Regions from separate parts of the Pantoea phyllosphaerae genome, predicted to be linked through region 4. Evidence: riboswitches for the same ligand, from Rfam matches in the RefSeq annotation. Region 4 holds a riboswitch; each other region holds the start of a gene.
The links. Region 4 has a riboswitch for thiamine pyrophosphate ahead of ACR6A7_RS03995 (FAD-dependent oxidoreductase). Riboswitches for the same ligand answer to the same signal wherever they lie in the genome.
Positions count from the first base shown of each region.

Region 1 (5,511 bases), on a different contig from region 4:
TGGCTGGAAGGCGCGGTAGAGCGCAACAAAATGGGCGAGATCCTGATTGATGCGAAATGCGAAACCAGCCTGAAAGGCGTATTCGCGGCGGGCGACTGCACCACGGTGCCGTACAAGCAGATCATCATTGCCAGCGGCGAAGGTGCAAAAGCCTCACTGAGCGCCTTTGACTATCTGATCCGCACCAAACCGGCTGAATAACCTTTTGCGATAGCCACGCAACCGCCCCGTGACCTCTGTCTCGGGGCTTTTTTTTAATAGCCTGCCCACGACATCAGCATCATCCATACCGGCGTCGTCACCGCCGCGAATAGCGTAGAAAAGAGCATGCTTGCCGCCGCCGGGCCGGTCAGCACGTTGAACTTCTGCGACATCAGGTAGACGTTGACGCCAACCGCCATCGAACCGAGCAGCACCACAACCCGACTCTCCAGCGGCGGCAGATGCACCAGCCAGGCGATCGCCCAGATGGTCATCGGCTGCAAAATCAGCTTAAGCAAACAGATGGTATAGCTTTCACGCAGCCCGTCGCGCACGCGATAGTGCGCCAGGCTCATGCCGAGCGTTACCAGCGAGAGCGGCGCGGCGATAGCGCCGAGCATGCGCAGCGGCTCGGCGGCAATGGCCGGCAGCGGCTGCTTTAAAAAGCTCCAGGCGGTGCCGCTGAGGATGCCGATAATCAGCGGATTCTTCGCCACGATGAGCAGGGTATGGCCGATGCCCTTCAGCGAGAAGCTGCCCTGTTTCGCCCACTCCACCGAGAGCGTCAGCAGTGTCCAGAGGATCAGGCTGTTGAACACCAGCACCAGCGCCACCGACGGCAGCGCCTGCGGGCCGAGCAGCACCGTTGCCACCGGAATGCCGAGCATCACATTGTTGGAGAAGATGCCGCCGAGCGCGAAAACCGTGCCCGCGACGCCGTCGAGCTTGAACAGCCGCGCCCCCAGCAGGCGGCCAAGGATAAAAATTAGCAAGCAGCTGCCGAAAAAGGCCAGCAGCAGCCGCACATCCACCGGCGGGCTTTTGTAGAAGTCGCTCATTACGCGGAACAGCATGCAGGGCAGGGCGACGTTAAAGACAAAGCGGTTCATGCCTTCGCTGATAGTGAGCGGCCATTTGCCAATGCGCGTCAGGGCATAGCCAAGAAAAATCAAAATAAACAGCGGAGCGGAAAGGTAAATCTGATGGGTAAGGGTATCAAGCAAGCCAGGCATAGCGCGTCTGTTATCGGCATCAGGTAACATCAGCCTAACATGTTGTTGCGAAAAGCGTCACCCAGCAGCGCATTCTCTAGCCCAGCCAGCGTCGCGCCTGCGCGTCGCTGATATCGCGGTAGTAGACGCGATGCAGCGTCTGGTCGCAGCTTCTGCAACGGGCAGTAATATGAGTCGAAAAATAGCTTCTGCCATTCGGGGCAACAGCATTAGCACGAATAATTACAACATCCTGCCAGTGGTGCCAGTGCGGGATAAGCGAGAGCAGTTTCATCAGGTTCCTCTGAAACGGATAGCCAGGATTAAACAGCATGGTTTGCGGGCCCGGAGCATTAGGCTTGTTTTTCGGCGGTGGCTGGTTGATCGAGATCATGTAGAACCGTGCTAACTGGTAATACCTCTTAAGAGGTAGTCATATTGCTTTCACTCGCCGCCTCTCTTATGCTGCTGGCGTAACATTCGACTCGGGATGTGCTTCTGCGTGAAGGCTAAGAAACCTGATTTGAATAATGCCAGCGTAGGGGCCAGGATTTCGCCTGCTTACATCTCCTGATTGCCGAAGGAAAACTGGATAAATAGAAAATGCTACGCAGAAGCCATTCTTATGCATCTCAAAATCTACATTTCGTGATCTAAAGGCGAGTAATCTAATCGCTTTCGGATATACGTACAAGGAAAGCCGCATAAGCGGCTTTATAAACAATGCTTAGATAGAGAGGAGAGAAGTTATGATAGTAAAAAGAAATAAAACAACCATTAATAAAAACAAAGTAAACTTAATTTTTAGCCATGATACCTTTTCATTGGGTAAACCTTTGATGAAATCATAATGATCAGAATCCATATTTCTGACCGGAAAAGTTCCCTTTTTAAATACGAATGGGAAGATGAAATAAAAATCTTTCTGGAAGGTTAAGAATATCCCACCTGCTTGTGCAAGAATTATTCCTGCTGGTACATAACCGAATCGTTCTTTAAAAATATCGCACAACAAAAGATGTTGTTTGTTTTTTAGAACAGAATACCCGATTGCGATAAATCCGAAGACTATACACAATAGTGTTGATGTCGCAGATAGGATGCCCACTATTCACCTACCGTTTTATAAATAAGTTCACCGAGATTTTCACCTTGATCCGATAGGAATTCACCGCCTACATAACCTCCACCAGTACCAAGAATTACACCACAAGCTAATGCACCAGCCCCAGCGGCTTCTATTGTCAAAGCACCTAATACTACAGTGCATATACCTGTGCCTATTGCTCCGCCTCCGATGCTTCCAATTATGCCACCAGAAAAGCTACCAACTTCGGTGTATTTCTTTTTGGTACATTCATCTTCACGACCAACAGAACAAGCCTCATTAATTTCATTGATTGAATGCAGAGCACTAAATCCAATTCCTAAATAACCAACATATCGCATAGCTGTTACATATTTTGCAGCTCGTTCTAAATGGGTAGCATAACCATCAATATCACTTATTCCTGTCTCATTCCATTTATGAGTTATCGATTTAGTTGATAGACCAAGTGCACTTTTTAAGTTGCTGTACTCACCGAGTTTCATACCTTTATTAAGGAAACCGACTTTAAGTACACGATCAAGTTCATTGAATAGTTGAGCACGTTTTACATGGAACTGTTCGCCAATTAAAGCCCCTCTGGTCATGTAAGTATTTTTGTATGTTTCTTGAATTTCTTTCAGGATCTTCTCTATATTTTCGAAATACTTCCCGACAGGTTCGGCAGCAAGGCCAATTCCTTTATCGGCGATGTTGCTAAAGTTAGCTATTGTTGCATAGTGGTTATGTAAGAAATTGGCTTCTTTATGTGTAAGCGGTTCTAATGCTGTATCAATACGTTGTTTTGCAGCCTGCATATGTGCGATTTGATCACTGTCCTGTTTTTCAGGATCAACAACCAGCAGAATAGAACCTGCTTTGTATTCCTTACCTGCCCCGTTAAGAGAGCGATAAAGCTCGCGTGTTCCTGCTGGCGGTTCACTTTCGAACAGATATCTTTCATAGGCTCCAGTATCAGCACCGTAAGGAAGTACACAGAAGCCAGGATCTACTGGTTCGCGTTTTGCTTCTACCTTCTTTTTAGCGGCTTGTGCATGTTGTTCAGGCTCTGCAATTTTTGCAGGTTCAGGAGCAGCTAAAGGGGCAGCAGTAACTACAGGGACAGCCTTAACTGCTTTCTTTTCCTCGACCCAATAGGAAGCATTTGGGAATGACGAAATGAAACTTGCGTTACAGGGGCATGTACTGCGGCTATGCAAAGTACCTGCTGCGGCAACTCCATGAATCGAGTAAGTGGGTATACCACCTGCGATATGGTATACCTTGCCATCTTTACCACAAGAGACAGAATCGCCATTTCTCGCGGTCGCAATCCCTCCAAAGCTGTGATTTGGGGAACCTGAAAGAATACTACCGCCGCACGTTGTTTTGTCGCCAATCCTCAGAAAATGACCAGTAGCCATAGAATCATCCTTAATGAAGGTACAAGGTGAGGTACAGCGTAAAATGTAATATTCATAAGTTCAATCTTGTATCAGCACGAGACCTGGCGTAACCTACTAATTGATAAAGAAATGTAATCAACACGACTCGGGGTGCCCTTCTTTGTGAAGGCTGAGAAAGACCCGTATTACCTGATCTGGATAATGCCAGCGTAGGGAAGTCAGATGCCTGACCGCATTCGCCTTCTTGTTCGCCGGTTGGGAGTTATGATGATCCGCCAACCTCAACGCTTTTCCGACGCGCACTTCGCGCCCGTTCTCGCCCGTTTCGTTCAGCGCCAGCCGCTGGTGCACTGCATGACCAACGACGTGGTGCAGAATATGACCGCTAACGTCCTGCTGGCGCTCAACGCTTCGCCCGCCATGGTGATCGATCCCGATGAGGCCGCGCAGTTTGCCGCCATGGCCGACGCCTTACTGATCAATGTCGGCACGCTGACGCGCGATCGCCGCGACGCCATGCTGGCAGCGGTACAGGCCGCCAACGCAGCGCAGACGCCCTGGGTACTCGATCCAGTGGCGGTCGGCGCGCTGCGGTTGCGCACTGAGTTCTGCCAGCAGCTTCTGACGCTGCGGCCTGCCGCCATACGCGGCAACGCCTCTGAAATCCTCGCGCTGGCGCAGCAGGGCGCAGGCGGACGCGGCGTGGATACGCAGCACCAGTCGGAGGCGGCGCTTGAGGCGGCGCGCGCGCTGGCGCGGCAACATCAGACGCTGGTGGCGATCAGTGGCGAGGTCGATTACATCACTGACGGCACCGAGACGCTAAGCGTGCCTGGCGGCAGCGCGCTGATGACGCGCGTGGTCGGCACCGGCTGCGCGCTCTCCGCCGTGGTGGCGGCCTTTTGCAGCCTGCCCGGCGACCGACTGAACAACGTCGCCAGCGCCTGCCGCGTCATGGCGCTGGCGGGGGAGCGCGCCGCCGCGCAGATCGCCGCGCCCGGCAGCTGCGCCACGCTGTTTATCGACGCCCTGTGGCAGCTGGCACAGGAGGCGCGCGCATGAAGCGTATTAACGCTCTGACCATTGCCGGCACCGATCCCAGCGGCGGCGCCGGCATCCAGGCCGATCTCAAGGCTTTTTCGGCGCTCGGCGCCTACGGTACCAGCGTCATTACCGCGCTGGTGGCGCAAAACACCCGCGGCGTGCAGTCGGTCTATCGCATAGAACCTGAGTTTGTTGGCGCACAGCTAGATTCAGTTTTAAGCGACGTGCGCATCGACACGGCGAAAATCGGCATGCTTTCGGAAACCGCGATTGTGCAGATCGTGGCGGAAAAGCTGAAGCGAGCCGCTATCCCTTATGTGGTGCTGGATACGGTGATGGTGGCGAAAAGCGGCGATCCCTTGCTCTCGCCCGATGCCATCGCCAGCGTGCGCGAACTGCTGCTGCCGCAGGTATCGCTGATTACGCCCAATCTGCCGGAGGCGGCGGCGCTGCTGGAGTGCGCGCCAGCACACAGCGAAGAGGCGATGCTGGAGCAGGGGGAAGCGCTGCTGGCGCTTGGCTGTCAGGCGGTGCTGATGAAGGGTGGCCATCTCAGCGACAGCGAGAGCCCGGACTGGCTCATCACTCGTGACGGCGCGGAGCGCTTTACCGCGCCGCGTGTCAATACGCGCCATACTCACGGCACGGGTTGTTCACTCTCCGCCGCGCTGGCGGCGCTGCGTCCGCGCCATAGCAGCTGGGCAAACACGCTGCGCGAGGCAAAGGCCTGGCTGCAGCAGGCGCTGATGCAGGCCGATACGCTGGAAGTGGGCGAGGGAAT
Region 1 is NZ_JBPFDE010000001.1:191,960-197,470, forward strand. It holds gene ahpF (alkyl hydroperoxide reductase subunit F) at 1-201, shown strand, start outside; gene ACR6A7_RS00855 (AEC family transporter) at 255-1,214, opposite strand; gene ACR6A7_RS00860 (hypothetical protein) at 1,291-1,488, opposite strand; gene ACR6A7_RS00865 (PAAR domain-containing protein) at 2,301-3,704, opposite strand; TPP riboswitch at 3,823-3,919, shown strand; gene thiM (hydroxyethylthiazole kinase) at 3,954-4,748, shown strand; gene thiD (bifunctional hydroxymethylpyrimidine kinase/phosphomethylpyrimidine kinase) at 4,745-5,511, shown strand, end outside.
Region 1: it holds a riboswitch for thiamine pyrophosphate, as region 4 does, so the genes downstream of both, thiM (hydroxyethylthiazole kinase) here and ACR6A7_RS03995 (FAD-dependent oxidoreductase) in region 4, are expected to answer to the same signal.

Region 2 (5,511 bases), on a different contig from region 4:
CTCGATCTCCATCTCAGCGAACCGGACGACTGGCTGCCGTGGCTGCTCGGCAGCGTCAGCGCCATGATCCTGCCGCGCGAATGGCCGCAAATGCGCGACTTCGCGCGGCATCCCGTCGGCACCGGCCCCTATCGCGTGGTGCGCAATCAGCAGAGTCAGCTGAAGATCGAGGCGTTTGACGACTATTTCGGCTTTCGCGCGCTGATTGACGACGTCTCGATCTGGGTGCTGCCGGAGATCAGCGACGAGCTGGTCTACTCCGGCGTGCGCCTCCAGGGCGCCGCCGAGGATGAAAAGTCGGAAGAGAGCCGCCTTGAAGAGGGCTGCTATTTTCTCCTGTTCGATCAGCGCTCCGCCCTGGGACGCGATGCCGACGTCCGGCGCTGGCTCTGCCATTTGCTGAACCCCATCGCGCTGCTCAACTGCGCCGAGGCGGGCTATCAGCGCTACTGGTATCCCGCTTACGGCCTGCTGCCGCGCTGGCATCATCGCCGCGACCTGACGCCAGCGACCAGGCCGCCCGGCCTGGAGAGCCTGACGCTGACCTGGTACAGCCAGCACGTCGAGCATGAGGGCATCGCCAATGCGCTGCGCCCGCTGCTGGCGCAGCACAACGTGCGGCTGATTACCCGCGCGGTCGACTATGACACCTGGCATCAGGGCGAAGCAGAAAGCGATGTCTGGCTCGGCAGCGTCAACTTCACCCTGCCGCTGGAGTATGCGCTGTTTGCCCAGCTCTACGAGATCCCGCTGCTGCACCACTGTCTGCCGCTCGACTGGGAAGCGGACGCCGCGCGCTGGCGCCGCCGCGCGCTGCCGCTCGCCGAATGGAGCAAGCGGCTGCTCGACGCGGACAGTTTGCATCCGCTGTTTCACCACTGGCTGCTGCTGGAAGGCCAGCGCAGCATGCGCGGCGTGCGGCTCAATACGCTCGGCTGGTTCGACTTTAAATCCGCCTGGTTCGCGCCGCCGACGCTGTGACGCTTTCCCCCTGGCGGCGAAATGTCTAGAATGAGCCGTTCTCAACGGGGTGCCTGCAAAAGGCTGAGAAAAACCCGTCGAACCTGATTCGGTTAATACCGACGTAGGGATTTGAGAGGCTGCTACGCTCAGATCCTTTGCGACTCATAACAACTCTCCCCAGGAGCGCAAAGTGGTTAAACAGATTCTCCCTCTGCTGATGTTGCTGTCCGTGCCGGCGCTGGCGGCAAAACCTGCCCTGACCGTCTACACCTACGACTCCTTCTCCGCCGAATGGGGCCCCGGCCCGGCGGTGAAAAAAGCCTTTGAAGCAGAGTGCAACTGCGAGCTGCGCTACGTGGCGCTGGAAGATGGCGTCTCGCTGCTGAACCGCGTGCGCATGGAAGGCAAGAACAGCAAGGCGGACGTGGTGCTCGGTCTCGACAACAATCTGCTGCAGGCGGCGCAGCAGACCGGCCTGTTCGCCAAAAGCGAAGTCGATCTCCATAGCCTGACGCTGCCGGGCGGCTGGCAGGATCAGACCTTCGTGCCCTTCGACTACGGCTACTTCGCCTTCGTCTACGACAAAACCCGTCTTAAAAACCCGCCGACCAGCCTGAAAGCGCTGGTTGAAAGCCCGGAAAAATGGCGCGTGATCTATGAAGATCCGCGCACCAGCACGCCGGGTCTGGGCCTGCTGCTCTGGATGCAGAAAGTCTACGGCGACAAGGCGCCGCAGGCCTGGCAGAAGCTGGCGCAGAAAACCGTTACCGTGACCAAGGGCTGGAGCGAAGCCTACGGCCTGTTCCTGAAGGGCGAAGGCGATCTGGTGCTGAGCTATACCACCTCGCCCGCCTATCACCTGATCGAAGAGAAGAAAGAGAACTACGCCGCCGCGCCCTTTGCCGAGGGCCACTATCTGCAGGTAGAGGTCGCGGCGCAGCTCGCCAGCAGCAAGCAGCCGAAGCTGGCGCAGCAGTTTATGCAGTTTATGCTGACGCCCGCCTTCCAGAACGCCATCCCGACCGGCAACTGGATGTATCCGGTGATTAAAAGCGAGCTGCCGGCAGGTTTCCAGACGCTGAGCGTGCCGCAAACCGCGCTGCAGTATAGCCCGCAGGAAGTGGCGCAGCAGCGCGCGAACTGGATCAGCACATGGCAACGCGCCGTCAGCCGCTAATCCCGCTCTGGATGGTGCCGGGCAGCGCCGCCGCGCTACTGCTGTGCGGCGTGGCGCTGCTGGCGTTCGGCGCGCTCTGGGCCAGTGCGCCGGCAGGCGACTGGCGTGGGCTGCTGCATGACAGCTATCTGCGCCACGTGGTGCGCTTCTCCTTCACCCAGGCGCTGCTCTCCGCCCTGCTGTCGCTGCTGCCCGCGATACCGCTGGCGCGCGCCCTCTACCGGCGCCGTTTTCCCGGCCGTCAGCTGCTGCTGCGCCTCTGCGCCATGACGCTGGTGCTGCCGGTGCTGGTAGCGGTCTTCGGCCTGCTAACGGTCTATGGCCGCGTCGGCTGGCTGGCGCAGCTCTGCCAGCTGTTCGGCGTCGACTACCGCTTCTCGCCCTACGGGCTGCAGGGCATTCTGCTGGCGCACTGCTTTTTCAACCTGCCGCTGGCGACGCGCCTGATGCTGCAGACGCTGGAGAGTATTCCAGGCGAACAGCGTCAGCTCGCCGCCCAGCTCGGGCTGCGCGGCTGGCACCTTTTCCGCCTGCTGGAGTGGCCCTGGCTGCGCCGTCAGCTGCTGCCGACCGGCGCGCTGATTTTTATGCTCTGCTTCGCCAGTTTCGCGACGGTGCTCTCGCTGGGCGGCGGCCCGCAGGCCACCACCATCGAGCTGGCGATCTTCCAGGCGCTGAGCTACGACTACGATCCCGGTCGCGCCGCGCTGCTAGCGCTGATCCAGCTCGCCTTCTGCCTGACGCTGGTGCTGCTGAGCCAGCGCTTCAGCAAGGCGATCCCGGCAGGCAGCGCGCAGCTGCGCGGCTGGCGCGATCCGCACGATTCGCGGCGCGCGCGCCTCGGCGACACCCTGTTAATCGCGCTGGCGCTGCTGCTGCTGCTGCCGCCGCTGCTGGCGGTTATCGTTGACGGGCTGCGCGGCGTCTCGGGCGGCGCGCTGGCGCAGCCGGCGCTGTGGCAGGCGACGCTGACCTCGCTGCGTATCGCCCTCGGCGCGGGCGCGCTCTGCGTCACGCTTACCCTGATGCTGCTGTGGAGCAGCCGCGAGCTGCGCCTGCGTCAGCGCCTGCTGCCTGCGCAGATGATGGAGACCAGCGGCATGCTGATCCTGGCGATGCCGGGCATCGTGCTGGCGACCGGCTTCTTTTTACTCTTCAACGCCACCACCGGCCTGCCCGACTCGCCCGACGGGCTGGTGATCTTCGCCAACGCGCTGCTCGCCATCCCCTATGCGCTTAAGGTGCTGGAAAACCCGATGCGCGACAGCGCCGAGCGCTATTCGCACCTGTGCGCCTCGCTGGGGATCGCAGGCTGGAACCGACTGTGGCTCATTGAGCTGCGCGCGCTGAAGCGCCCGCTGGCGCAGGCGCTGGCCTTCGCCTGCGTGCTCTCGGTTGCCGACTTCGGCGTGGTGGCGCTGTTCGGCAGCGCCGACTTCCGCACTCTGCCCTTTTATCTCTATCAGCAGACCGGCGCCTATCGCGGCGCGGACGGCGCGGTGACTGCCCTGCTGCTGTTAGCGATCTGCCTGCTGCTGTTTACCCTGATGGAAAAATTACCTGGCCGCCATGCTGACACTGACTAATCTGACCTACCTCTACCAGCATCTGCCGATGCGTTTCAGCTTCAGCGCCGAACGCGGCGAGCGGCTGGCGGTGCTCGGCCCCAGCGGCGCGGGTAAAAGTACGCTGCTCAGCCTGATCGCCGGCTTTCTGCCGGTGAGCCAGGGCAAGCTCTGCATCGACGGCGCGGATCACACCCATAGCGTGCCGTCGCAGCGTCCGGTGTCAATGCTGTTTCAGGAGAACAATCTGTTTCCGCACCTCAGCGTGCAGCAGAACATGGCGCTGGGTCTGCACCCGGGGCTGAAGCTAAACGCCGCGCAGCGGCGGCAGCTGGAGGAGATTGCCGATCAGGTGGGGTTAAGCGACCTGCTGACGCGCCTGCCGGGCCAGCTCTCCGGCGGCCAGCGCCAGCGTGCGGCGCTGGCGCGCTGTCTGCTGCGCGACCGGCCAGTGCTGCTGCTGGACGAGCCCTTCTCGGCGCTCGATCCGGCGCTGCGTAACGAGATGCTGCAGCTGGTGCGGCGCGTCTGCGAGGCGCGGGCGATCACCCTGCTAATGGTGTCGCACAGCCTGGAGGATGCGCAGCAGATTGCACCGCGCAGCCTGGTGATCGTCGATGGCCGCGTCTACTGGGACGGCGCGACCGAAACGCTGCTGTCGGGCAGCACGCGCGAGGCCGACGTGCTGGGCGTCGCGCGCGCGTCAGGCAAAGAACACCTGCCATAACAGCTGGCGGAATAGCGGCATCATCGGGTGGAACTGGATCGCCGCGAAGGCGGCGACCGCAACAGCGATGCCCAGCGGCGCCAGCCAGCGCAGGCGTGCGGGCGGCAGATAAGCCGTCGCCCAGTCGCGGCTCTTGCCGCTGCGCCACCAGCGCCAGCCGAGCCAGCCGCCCAGCCAGACCAGCAGCGCCACCAGCAGCAACAGCCATTTAAACGCGCCGCTCTGCGCGTCCTTCGGCACGTCGATCGCCACGCCCGCCAGAATACCCGGCAGCAGATAGAGCGGCGGCCACAGCACACAGCCAATCAGGTTCGGCGGTAAAAACTTGCGCACCGGCAGCTCGAGCATGCCGGCCGCCAGCGGGATCAGCGGACGCGTCGGCCCGACGAAGCGTCCGACCAGAATGGTGAACATGCTGTGCTGATGCAGCGCGTGCTCGGTTTTATCCAGCAGCCCTTTGTATTTCTGCAAATATTTCCAGCGGTGCAGCGGCCCCTGAAACTTCCAGCCGATGCCGTATGAGATCCAGTCGCCCAGCAGACAACCTACAAAGCCCGCCGCCCAGGCGGGATAGAGCCCAATCTGTCCGCTGCCCACCAGCGCGCCCAGGCTGGCCATCATCACGGTGCCCGGCAGCAGCAGGCCAACAAAGGCCAGCGATTCAAGAAAGGTCACCAGCGCAACGGCGATCAGCGCGTACTCCAGCGACTGCGTAAACAGATGTTGAATCCAGGCTTCCATAACCGTCCTTACTCATACTTTGGATGCTGGATTGTCCAGAGGCGGCACGACAGCGTCAAGGTAAGAATTGTAGGGCAATATTGACAAAAGCCGCCGCGCGCACTGGATAAATAACCATGTTATACTCTGGCTGTTTTTTCGTCTGGAGCCGATGTGAATACGCCTCGCGCAGGATTCCTGCTTACCCGCCACTGGCGCGACAGCGCCCAGGGCACCGAAATCGTTTTCTGGCTGGCAACGGACAGTGGCCCGCAGCGTCTGGTGCTGCCGGTGCAGGAGTCGATCGCCTTTATTCCGTGCGACTATCAGCCGCAGGTGGAAGCGCTGCTGCGCGACGA
Region 2 is NZ_JBPFDE010000014.1:55,906-61,416, forward strand. It holds gene sgrR (HTH-type transcriptional regulator SgrR) at 1-981, shown strand, start outside; TPP riboswitch at 1,017-1,109, shown strand; gene thiB (thiamine ABC transporter substrate binding subunit) at 1,154-2,140, shown strand; gene thiP (thiamine/thiamine pyrophosphate ABC transporter permease ThiP) at 2,116-3,726, shown strand; gene thiQ (thiamine ABC transporter ATP-binding protein ThiQ) at 3,710-4,432, shown strand; gene ACR6A7_RS17135 (DedA family protein) at 4,409-5,173, opposite strand; gene polB (DNA polymerase II) at 5,327-5,511, shown strand, end outside.
Region 2: it holds a riboswitch for thiamine pyrophosphate, as region 4 does, so the genes downstream of both, thiB (thiamine ABC transporter substrate binding subunit) here and ACR6A7_RS03995 (FAD-dependent oxidoreductase) in region 4, are expected to answer to the same signal.

Region 3 (5,511 bases), on a different contig from region 4:
ATGCATGTAGTGGAGCGAGAACGCCAGGTAATCGCGGCCGGTCAGCACGCCGCCCCAGGTGTCGAACACCATCACCGACTGCGCGCCCGCGCGGATCTGCGCGTTGAGATAAAGAATGACGCTGTCCGCCAGCTTGTCGAGCATCGCATGCAGCGTTGCCGGATCGGCATACATCATTTTTTTGATTTTGGTAAAAGCCTTGCTGCTGCCACCTTCGACCATATAGGTCGCCAGCGTCCAGGGGCTGCCGGAGAAACCGATCAGCGGCACTTCGCCGTTGAGGTTTTTGCGGATGGTGCGCACCGCATTCATCACATAGCCGAGTTCCTGCTCAGGATCGGGCACCGGCAGTTTGTCGACATCGGCGCGGCAGGTAACCGGGTTAGAAAAACGCGGGCCTTCGCCGGTTTCGAAGTAGAGTCCCAGCCCCATCGCATCGGGGATCGTCAGGATATCGCTGAAGAGGATCGCCGCGTCGAGCGGATAGCGGCGCAGCGGCTGCAGGGTGACTTCACACGCCAGTTCGGCGTTTTTGCACAGCGACATAAAATCGCCGGCTACGGCACGCGTCGCTTTGTACTCCGGCAAATAACGCCCGGCTTGTCGCATCATCCATACCGGCGTCATATCGACCGGTTGACGTAACAGGGCGCGCAGATAACGATCGTTCTTCAGTTCACTCATTTCAGGACTCTCTCAATTTCAGGCGCGTAGTGTAACACTTCTTACGCCTCGCTGCGGCAGATGGCGACGGTATCTTCGATTAGCCGGCGCGCCACAGTGCCCGGCGGCGGCAGCGGCGGCAGCGCGTCGTAGCGGTACCAGCCGGCGTCCAGCAGCTCTTTGTTATCGATTTGCAGATCGCCGCCATCATATTCCGCCATAAAAGCCATCATCAGCGAATGCGGGAAGGGCCAGGGCTGCGAGGTAACGTAACGCAGGTTTTTGACGCGGATGTTGCTCTCTTCCATCACCTCGCGCGCGACCGCCTGCTCCAGCGTCTCGCCCACCTCGACAAAGCCCGCCAGCACGGTATAGATGCTGTTGCGATGACGCGCATGATTGGCCAGCAATATTTCAGCGCCGCGTCGAATGGCGACAATAATGCAGGGCGCGATTTGCGGATAGTAGCGCTCGCGGCAGTGGCCGCAGAGACAGGCGTTTTCATGCTTGCTCAGATGCATTTCGTGGCCGCAGTAGCCGCAGAAGCGATGCGAGCGGTAAAACTCCGCCAGCTGCACGGCGCGCCCGGCAAGCTGAAACAGACCGGGCTCTTCATCAATCAGCTGACGCACCGAGAACATATCGCGATCGCGGCTCTCACACACCAGCCATACCGTTTCGCCCTGCCACTCGCCGACCGCCTGCGCCTTGCTGCCTGTAAGCTTGAACGCAGCGGCGCCGCCGTGAGGCAGATCGCCTTGCGGCAACCAAAGTTTCTGTTCATGGCTGACAATCCACCATCCAGCGTCTACGCTTGAGATCTCATGTTGCATCTAATCGTCATCCTTAGCGTCTTACCGATACGCTGAAGTCCTGATGTTAAGTGTGTAGACAAACAACTATACCCTAAATCGTCCAGCTTGCAGGCGGCACCAGGCCAGCCGCAGCGTGACGGGAAGGGAACTTTCTTTACATGGAGTCAGATATGCTTAACCAGTTAAACGTCCTGACCGAGCGCGTAGGTGGCAGCAACGAACTGGTAGACTCGTGGCTGGACGCCCGTCGCCAGCTACTTGTTTCTTATTACCACCTGGTTGGGCTGAAGCCTAACAAAGAGGCGCTCACAACGTTAGACGAGCAGGCGCTCGACAATTTTTGTCACGGTCTGGTCGACTACCTTTCTGCCGGTCACTTCAGCATTTACGAACGCATCATCAATGAGATGGAAGGCGACAGTCCAATGATTGCCGCTGCGCAGGTTTATCCGCCGCTGGAAGCCAACACCGAGCGCCTGATGCAGCTCTATGATGGCCACTTGCAGCAGTCCATTGACGACGATAACTGCGTTGATTTTCAGCTGGCGCTGTCGGAAGTCGGCGAAGTGCTGGAAGCGCGCTTTACGCTGGAAGATAAGCTGATCCAGCTTGCCTGGGATAATAGCCTGGTGAGCATAACAGCGGCCAATGACAGCAGCAGGCTGTCGCGTCCGGCTTAACATCAAGCAGTTGTAAATGGCTTGTTATTCTGCGCAAGCCCTTCTATGCTGAACGGGTTTTCGACTTTACCGTCAAAAACCCGTTTTGTTTTTTGTGCGATATGCACGGCGTTTTGCGTTTTCAGCGTAGAGTGCGCCGCCAGTTCACGCCCGGATAGCGCGCAGGGACGGGAGCATACTGAAGTATGTGACCGTCACGAGCACTGCCCAGGCGTGAAATGGCAAGCTAAGCCGCTTAAAACGTGAAATGAAATCTTGTCGGAGTGCCCGCAAGGGCTGAGACCGTTAATTCGGGATCCGCGGAACCTGATCAGGTTAGAACCTGCGAAGGGAACAAGAGTAAACATCATCAGTACGCTGGCGATTTTGCCTGCCGTTTCTGTTACTCCTTCCGAACTCCGGACAAGCAACGTTCCCCCTCAACAGGAAAATTGCTATGTCTATGACCAAAACCAACCGACGTGAACAGCGCGCCCAGGCGCAGGCCTTTATTGAAGCGCTTCAGAGCGGCGTCGCCTTTCCCAACTCGAAACGTATCTGGATCCAGGGCAGCCGTGCCGATATTCGCGTGCCGATGCGCGAGATCCAGCTCAGTCCGACGCTGCTCGGCGGCGATAAAGACCGTCCGCGCTATGAAGAGAATGAGGCGGTGCCGGTCTACGATACCGCTGGTCCCTATGGCGATCCCGATGCCGTTATCGATGTTCAGCATGGACTGGCAAAGCTACGCGCCGACTGGATCGCCGCGCGCGACGACAGCGAGACGCTGACGCACACCAGCTCGCGCTATACGCAGCAGCGTCTGGCCGACGACGGGCTCGATCATCTGCGTTTCGAGCGGCTGCCGCAGCCGCGGCGCGCCAAAGCGGGGCGCTGCGTTACCCAGCTCCACTATGCCCGTCAGGGCGTCGTCACGCCGGAGATGGAGTTTATCGCGCTGCGTGAGAATATGGGGCGCGAACGTATTCGCAGCGAAGTGCTGCGCCAGCAGCATGACGGCCACGGCTTCGGCGCGCAGCTGCCGGAAAACATCACCCCTGAGTTTGTACGTCAGGAAGTGGCCGCCGGACGCGCCATTATTCCCGCGAATATCAACCATCCCGAGTCAGAGCCGATGATTATCGGCCGCAACTTTCTGGTCAAGGTCAACGCCAACATCGGCAACTCGGCGGTCACCTCCTCTATTGAAGAAGAGGTGGAGAAGCTGGTCTGGTCGACACGCTGGGGCGCCGATACCGTGATGGATCTCTCCACCGGCCGCTATATTCATGAAACGCGCGAGTGGATCCTGCGTAACAGCCCGGTGCCCATCGGTACCGTACCGATTTATCAGGCGCTGGAAAAGGTCAACGGCGTGGCGGAGAACCTCGACTGGGAGGTGTTCCGCGACACGCTGCTGGAGCAGGCGGAGCAAGGCGTCGATTACTTCACTATCCACGCTGGCGTGCTGCTGCGCTATGTGCCGATGACGGCGAAGCGCCTGACCGGCATCGTTTCGCGCGGCGGGTCGATTATGGCGAAGTGGTGTCTGTCGCATCATCGCGAAAGTTTTCTCTATACGCACTTCCGCGAAATTTGCGAAATCTGCGCCGCCTACGACGTTTCGCTGTCGCTTGGCGACGGCCTGCGTCCCGGCTCGATTCAGGACGCCAACGACGAGGCGCAGTTCGCCGAGCTGCGCACGCTGGGCGAGCTGACAAAAATCGCCTGGGAGTATGACGTGCAGGTGATGATTGAAGGTCCCGGTCATATTCCTATGCAGATGATCCGTCGCAATATGACCGAGCAGCTGGAGCACTGTCACGAAGCGCCGTTCTATACGCTCGGCCCGCTGACCACCGATATCGCGCCCGGCTACGATCACTTCACCTCCGGCATCGGCGCCGCGATGATTGGCTGGTTTGGCTGCGCCATGCTCTGCTACGTTACGCCCAAAGAGCATCTCGGCCTGCCGAATAAAGAGGACGTTAAGCAGGGTTTGATTACCTATAAGATCGCCGCCCACGCGGCGGATCTGGCGAAGGGGCATCCCGGCGCGCAGATCCGCGATAACGCCATGTCCAAAGCGCGCTTTGAATTTCGCTGGGAGGATCAGTTTAATCTGGCACTCGATCCCCACACCGCGCGCGCCTATCACGACGAAACCCTGCCGCAGGAGTCGGGTAAAGTGGCTCACTTCTGCTCAATGTGCGGCCCCAAATTCTGCTCGATGAAAATCAGTCAGGAAGTGCGCGACTATGCGGCCAGCCAGGCCGAGGCGCAGCCGATCGCCATCGGCATGCAGCAGATGTCTGAAACCTTTCGCCGCCGCGGCGGCGAGCTTTACCACTCAGCCGACGCGCTGAACGAGGAGAAACAATGAACGCGCCTTTCCCTGCTACCGCCTCGCGCTTAGGACTCTATCCGGTCGTCGACAGCGTGGAATGGATTGCACGCCTGCTGGAGGTCGGCGTGCGCACTATCCAGCTGCGTATTAAAGATCGGGAGGCGGCGGCGGTGGAGCCATCGATTATCGAGTCGATTGCGCTCGGCAAGCGTTACAATGCTCGTCTGTTTATCAACGATTACTGGCAGTTGGCCGTTAAGCACCGCGCTTACGGCGTGCATCTGGGTCAGGAGGACCTGGATGTCGCGAACCTGAACGCCATTCGCGAGGCGGGTCTGCGGCTGGGGGTGTCGACGCACGACGATCGCGAGCTGGATCGTGCGATGGCGATACGCCCTTCCTATATCGCGCTGGGGCATATTTTCCCTACCGAGACGAAGGCAATGCCGTCAGCGCCGCAGGGGCTGACGGAGCTTCAGCGGCATCTCGCGCGGCTTAAAGGCGTTTCGACCGTGGCAATTGGCGGCATCAGCCTGGCGCGCGCGCCGGCGGTGCTGGCAACCGGCGTCGGCAGTATCGCCGTCGTCAGCGCCATTACCCAGGCGCCGGACTGGCGCGCTGCGACCCAGGCGTTGCTGGCGCTGGCGGAACCGCCGGAGGCCTGACACGGAACGCGCCGCGCAAAAAGCGGCAACCTCCTGCAACAGCGGTAAAAAGAGTGGAAAACGGCGCACAGCGACAGGCTTTCTCGCTCGCGCCGTTATTCTGCTGCGCTACAGTGGCTTTCGCCGGGTATGTGCCCGGCCAGGGCCGGAACCTCCCCTCACCTCTCTGGCCCTGCCTCAACTATTTAGCCAGGAGGGCATCATGCTGCAGGGAGTGTGGAGAGTGTTCGCCCGTGCAGGCGGCTATCGCGTGCTCGACCGCCTGTCCGACTTTTGCCAGCGCCTGTTCGACACGGTCGTCCAGCGTTACCGCGAAGCTCAGTCGCAGGCAGTTGCGATATTTTCCCGATGCGGAAAAGAGC
Region 3 is NZ_JBPFDE010000025.1:14,292-19,802, reverse strand. It holds gene hemE (uroporphyrinogen decarboxylase) at 1-684, opposite strand, end outside; gene nudC (NAD(+) diphosphatase) at 726-1,496, opposite strand; gene rsd (sigma D regulator) at 1,649-2,158, shown strand; TPP riboswitch at 2,408-2,508, shown strand; gene thiC (phosphomethylpyrimidine synthase ThiC) at 2,595-4,520, shown strand; gene thiE (thiamine phosphate synthase) at 4,517-5,149, shown strand; gene ACR6A7_RS20655 (aminotransferase-like domain-containing protein) at 5,331-5,511, opposite strand, start outside.
Region 3: it holds a riboswitch for thiamine pyrophosphate, as region 4 does, so the genes downstream of both, thiC (phosphomethylpyrimidine synthase ThiC) here and ACR6A7_RS03995 (FAD-dependent oxidoreductase) in region 4, are expected to answer to the same signal.

Region 4 (5,511 bases):
CTTCTTCTGGCAGATAGTTAATGGCCACGTCGGCGCCTTCACGGGCATAGGCGATAGCCACGGCGCGGCCGATGCCCGAATCACCGCCGGTGATCAGCGCCTTACGGCCGGTCAGGCGGCCCGTACCACGGTACGTTGTTTCCCCATGGTCTGGAACCGGCTCCATTTTGCTGGCAAGACCAGGCACGGGTTGTTTCTGCCCTGGGAAAGAGGGTGTCGGAAATTCAACCGGGACGAGAGTTTTGTCGTTTTGATTACTCATGCTTAGCTCCTTGCACATCGTTTTCGGATAATAATAAGCCTGGCACATATGTGAAGTTTGTCACATTAAATTTCGCGAAAGCTTATTAAATCCACCTGTTGAGAGATCAGCATTAATAATAAGACGCCTTTTTGCTTTTCAGGGTGGGCTGCACAATTTTTTTTGCCAGAGATATTTAAATGCCGGTTTAATAAACAGTTTATATAATCCACGCTTATCTGAGTTGCTCGAGAAGTATTAATAATGGTTTTATGTATAAATTATTTATTATCAGCAATTTAAGTTATATTCCTGGTGTTTACGTTGCGCTTTTATATCATTTTGTCCTGGCCTGATTTTTTTAGCGTTGGCGCTTTGAACGACGCGTAGCGCACTTCTGGTCAGGGCAAAAAATATATTTATCCTCGCCAGGCAAAACGGGAAATAACGCTCTTTATCGCCCGCAGCGAAACAGCGAAAAAACCAGGCGCATATTTATGCTGTCCGGCCGCTTCATAAAGGCAGAATACGCTGTATTTACTGAGGTTTCCCCCCGCTCGCGCCGTGCGTCTGGGTTACTCTGAACGCTCTTTTCTGCAACAGGCAATAAGGAGCGCCACGTGAGCGCGTCGACGGGAATTTCACTCAAAATTATGGCGACACTTAGCTCGACGCTGATGCTTGCCTGCGTAAAAGGTCTGGAGGGTGCGTTTCCGGTGGGAGAAGTAATCTTCTTTCGTTCGCTGGTGGGCATAATGCCGCTGCTGGTATGGCTAACCTTTCAGGGCGGCATTATTCAGAACATTAAAACCCGCAACGTGAAAGGGCACATCGGTCGCGGCCTGGCGGGCACCTTCAGCATGTACCTCAGCTATCTGTCGCTGATTTATATCTCTCTGACCGACGCCACCGCAATTAACTACGCCGCGCCGCTATTCACCGTGCTGCTGGCGGCCTTAGTGCTGCGCGAAAAGGTGCGGCTGAATCGCTGGCTGTCAGTCGCGGCCGGTTTCGTGGGGATCGTCATTATGCTCTCCGGCCACCTGTCGCTCAGCGGCGCGCCCAGGCTAACGGTCGCCAGCCTGGCCTCTTCCGTCGGCGTCTTGCTGGCGCTATTCTCTGCGCTCTGCACCGCAGGCGCGCTGATTCAGATCCGCTACCTCAGCGGTAAAGAGAAGCCGGGCGCAATCGCCTTCTGGTTTACCGCCATGACGGGCGCGACCTCGCTGCTGACGCTGCCGTTTGGCTGGCGCGTGCCGCAGGGAGAGCAGCTGCTTCTGCTGCTGGGGTGCGGCCTGTGCGGCGGCCTGACGCAAATTTTGCTGACGCTGAGCCTGCGCTACGCCGACGCCTCGCTGCTCGCCCCGTTCGATTACAGCTCGCTGCTCTGGTCGGTGATTATCGGCCTGGTTTTCCTCGGCACCCTGCCGGAGAAACTCACCCTGATTGGGGCCAGCCTGGTGGCGTTCGCTGGCATTTATACGGTTTTAAGCGAGCGACGTCAGCGGCGTCGGGCTGCGGCATCGGCGCTGACTGCCCGCCGCGACACCGCCGATTTAACGCCTGATTAACACACTCTGCTTGACGTCGGGCAGGCAGTTGCCCTACAACTAATGGCCGTCGGGGGAGTCTCGCCAGAGAGACTGAGAGGCTAATAGCGCAGCGCGCGGTTTAGCGACCCTTTGAACCTGACCCAGTTGATACTGGCGTAGGAAGACTCGTATCTCATTGTTTTTCACCTCGTTGAGATGCCTGCCGCGCGAGCCTGCTCACCGCTCACGCTTTTTCCCTTCACGTATCACGGGTCGTCAACATCGAGGCCTGCGTGAACATGACTCTTTTTCAAACCGTTTTCTCTGCCGGGTGCGCGCTATGAGCCGCTGGTCGGTGCTCGGCAGCGGCGTCGCTGGCTTATGCGTCGCGACGCTGCTGGCTGAACAGGGCGAGACGCCAGAGGTGATCCTCAGCGACGAGACGCCCGCGTCGCACTGGGCGGGCGGCATGCTGGCGCCCTTTTGCGAAGGGGAGAGCGCGCCTGAACAGGTTATTGAGCTGGGGCAGCGTGCCGCCGGCTGGTGGGCGCAGCGGGTCGATGGCGTCGCACGTCAGGGCACGCTGGTGGTGGCCGCGCCGCGCGACACGGCGGAGCTGACGCGCTTCGCGCATATGACGCGGCAGCACCAGTGGCGCGATCCCGCGCAGCTTGAGCCTGAACTGGCAGGGCGCTTTGCGCGCGGCCTGTTTTTTCCCGACGAAGCGCACCTTAATCCGCGCGACGCCCTGCGCCAGCTGCGGGCCAGCCTGGAAGCGCGCGGCGTGGTTTTTCACCGCGGCAAACCCGGCGGCACGGTGATCGACTGTCGCGGCATTCACGCCGCCCCTTGCCAGCCCGACCTGCGCGCGGTGCGCGGCGAAATGCTGATCCTGCAGTGCGATGAACTCCATTTCTCCCGTCCGGTGCGGCTGCTGCATCCCCGCTTTCCCTGCTATCTGGTGCCGCGCGCCCGTGGCCGCTTTATGCTCGGCGCCACCATGGTCGAGAGCGACGACGCCAGCCCGATCAGCGCTCGCGCCATGATGGAGCTGCTCAGCGCCGCCTGGAGTATCCATCCGGCGCTGGCCGAAGCGCGCATTGTCGAGAGCGGCACGGGGCGGCGTCCCGCCTATCGCCACAACCTGCCGGAAGTGCGCTATCAAGACGGCGTTTTTTCTCTTAACGGCATGTACCGTCACGGTTTTCTGCTCGCGCCCGCCATGGCGCAGCAGCTTATGCAACTGCTTAGTCAGGAGTCGAATGATGCAAATCGAACTTAACGGTCAGAGAGTGGAAACCGAGGCGACGACCGTCGCCGCGCTGCTGCAGGAGCGGCAGATCGACGCCGCCTGCGTGGCCAGCGCCTATAACGGCCAGTTTTTGCCGCGCGCGCAGTATGAGAGCCAGCGGCTGGAGGCGGGATGCCGCCTGGAAGTGCTGTCGCCGATGCAGGGAGGCTGAACCATGTTTTACGGCTTTGTTCCCCGTTCGCGTTTTTTGCTCGGCACCGCGGGCTATCCGTCGCCCGCTATTCTGCACGAGGCGATCTGCGCCGCGGAGGCGGAGATCATCACCGTCAGCCTGCGGCGTGAGGGCAGCCAGGGCGGCGCATTTCGCGAGCTGCTCAGCCAGCTCAACCGCCGCGTGCTCCCCAACACGGCCGGCTGCCACAGCGTGAAAGAGGCGGTGACCACGGCGCATATGGCGCGCGAACTCTTCGACACACCCTGGATAAAGCTGGAGGTGATCGGCAACGCCGACACGCTGCAGCCCGATCCCTTTGCGCTGGTCGAGGCGGCGCGCATTCTTTGCGCTGACGGTTTTCAGGTCTTTCCCTATACCACCGAGGATCTCATCGTCGGTGAAAAACTGCTGGAGGCGGGCTGCGAAGTGCTGATGCCCTGGGGCGCGCCCATCGGCTCTGGCCAGGGGCTGCGCAATATCGACGGGCTGCGCAGCTTCCGCGCCTGGTTCAAGGGGGTGCCGCTGGTGATTGACGCCGGTATCGGCGCGCCGAGCCAGGCGGCGCAGGCGATGGAGATGGGGTTCGACGCCATTCTGCTCAACACCGCCGTTGCCAAAGCGCAGGATCCGGCAGCGATGGCGGGCGCCTTCGCAAGCGCGATTCGCGCGGGGCAGCAGGCGCATCAGGCGGGCCTGATGGAGCGGCGCGATATGGCCGCCGCGTCGACGCCGGTATTTGGCCTGGCAGAGTTCAGCTAACGGGAAAATCTAATGAATCGTTATCAGCGGCAGCAGATGCTGCCGGAAATCGGCGAAGCAGGACAGCAGCGGCTGCGCGCCGCGCGCGTGCTGGTGGTCGGCGCGGGCGGGCTGGGATCGACGCTGCTGCCGCTGCTGGCAGGCGCGGGCGTCGGCTATCTGCGTATCTGGGACGCTGACCAGGTAGCGCTGCATAATCTGCATCGCCAGACGCTTTACACGGAGGAGGATGTCGGCCAGCCGAAGGCGGTTTGCGCCGCGCGCGCACTGGCCGCCCGCAACCGCGACTGCGTTACCGAGGCGCGGCAGCAGGCGCTGCGCGCCAGTACGGTCGAGCAGGCGCTGTTGCAGGTGGATCTGGCGATCGACGCTGCGGACAGCTTTGCCGTGACCTATACGCTCTCTGACGCCTGCCGGCCGCGCAATATCCCGTTGATCAGCGCCTCGGTGCTGGGGCTGCAGGGCTATGTTGGCGGTTTTTGCGGCGGGGCGCCGGGCTATCGCGCCCTGTTTCCCCGGCTGCCCGCCTCCGCTGGCAGCTGCGACACCGCCGGTGTGATGGGACCGGCGGTAGCGACGCTGGGCGCGATGCAGGCGCAGATGGCCCTCAGCGTGCTGCTGGGGCACAGTCCGTCACCGCTCGGCAGCATAATAAATTGTGACTTCAGCCAGTGGCACTTTCGCGCCTTTCGCTTTGACGACGCGCAGGAGCCGACGCAGCCCGCCATTCCCTTTATCGATCGCGAACTGCTGCATGCCGACGACTGTATCGTTGAGCTGCGCAGCCTGGCGGAAGCGCCGCACAGCGTGGCGGCGCAGGTGGAGCGCCTGCTGCCCGACGCGATCGCCGCGTGGCAGCCGCCTGCCGATCGACGCGTGGTGCTGGTCTGCGCCAGCGGCATTCGCGCGGCGAAAGCGGCTGCCGCGCTGGCGCAGCGCGGCGTCGAGCGGCTGGCGATTATCGCGGCGAACCAGCTATGAGCCCGGTATCACACGGCCCCGATATTCTCTTCGACGACGTGACCTTCGACTGGAAGAGCGCCCCCCTCTGCGCGCGCTTCAGCCTGCGGCTGCGCGGTGGCAAAACCAGCGTGCTGCTGGGGCGCAGCGGCGCGGGCAAGAGCACGCTGCTGCGGCTGGCGGCGGGGCTCTCAACGCCGCAGCAGGGGCGCGTCAGCAGCTCGCTTCCCGGTGCGCTGTCGCGGCAAATCGCCTGGATGGGCCAGCGTGACGATCTCTATCCCTGGCTGTCGGTGCGCGACAACGTCATGCTCAGCGCGCGGCTCAGCGGCCAGCGGCCTGATAGCCAGCGCGCGGAGGCGCTGCTGACGCAGGTTGAGCTTGCCGGACTGGGGGATGCGCGGCCCGATTCGCTCTCCGGCGGCATGCGGCAGCGCGTGGCGCTGGCGCGCACGCTCTATCAGGACCGCCCGGTGGTGCTGATGGATGAGCCGTTCGCCGCCCTCGACGTTATGACGCGGCTGCGGCTACAGAGCCTGACCGCCGAACTGCT
Region 4 is NZ_JBPFDE010000002.1:165,246-170,756, forward strand. It holds gene ACR6A7_RS03985 (SDR family oxidoreductase) at 1-262, opposite strand, end outside; gene ACR6A7_RS03990 (DMT family transporter) at 862-1,812, shown strand; TPP riboswitch at 1,854-1,973, shown strand; gene ACR6A7_RS03995 (FAD-dependent oxidoreductase) at 2,114-3,055, shown strand; gene thiS (sulfur carrier protein ThiS) at 3,039-3,236, shown strand; gene ACR6A7_RS04005 (thiazole synthase) at 3,240-3,998, shown strand; gene ACR6A7_RS04010 (HesA/MoeB/ThiF family protein) at 4,011-4,979, shown strand; gene ACR6A7_RS04015 (ABC transporter ATP-binding protein) at 4,976-5,511, shown strand, end outside.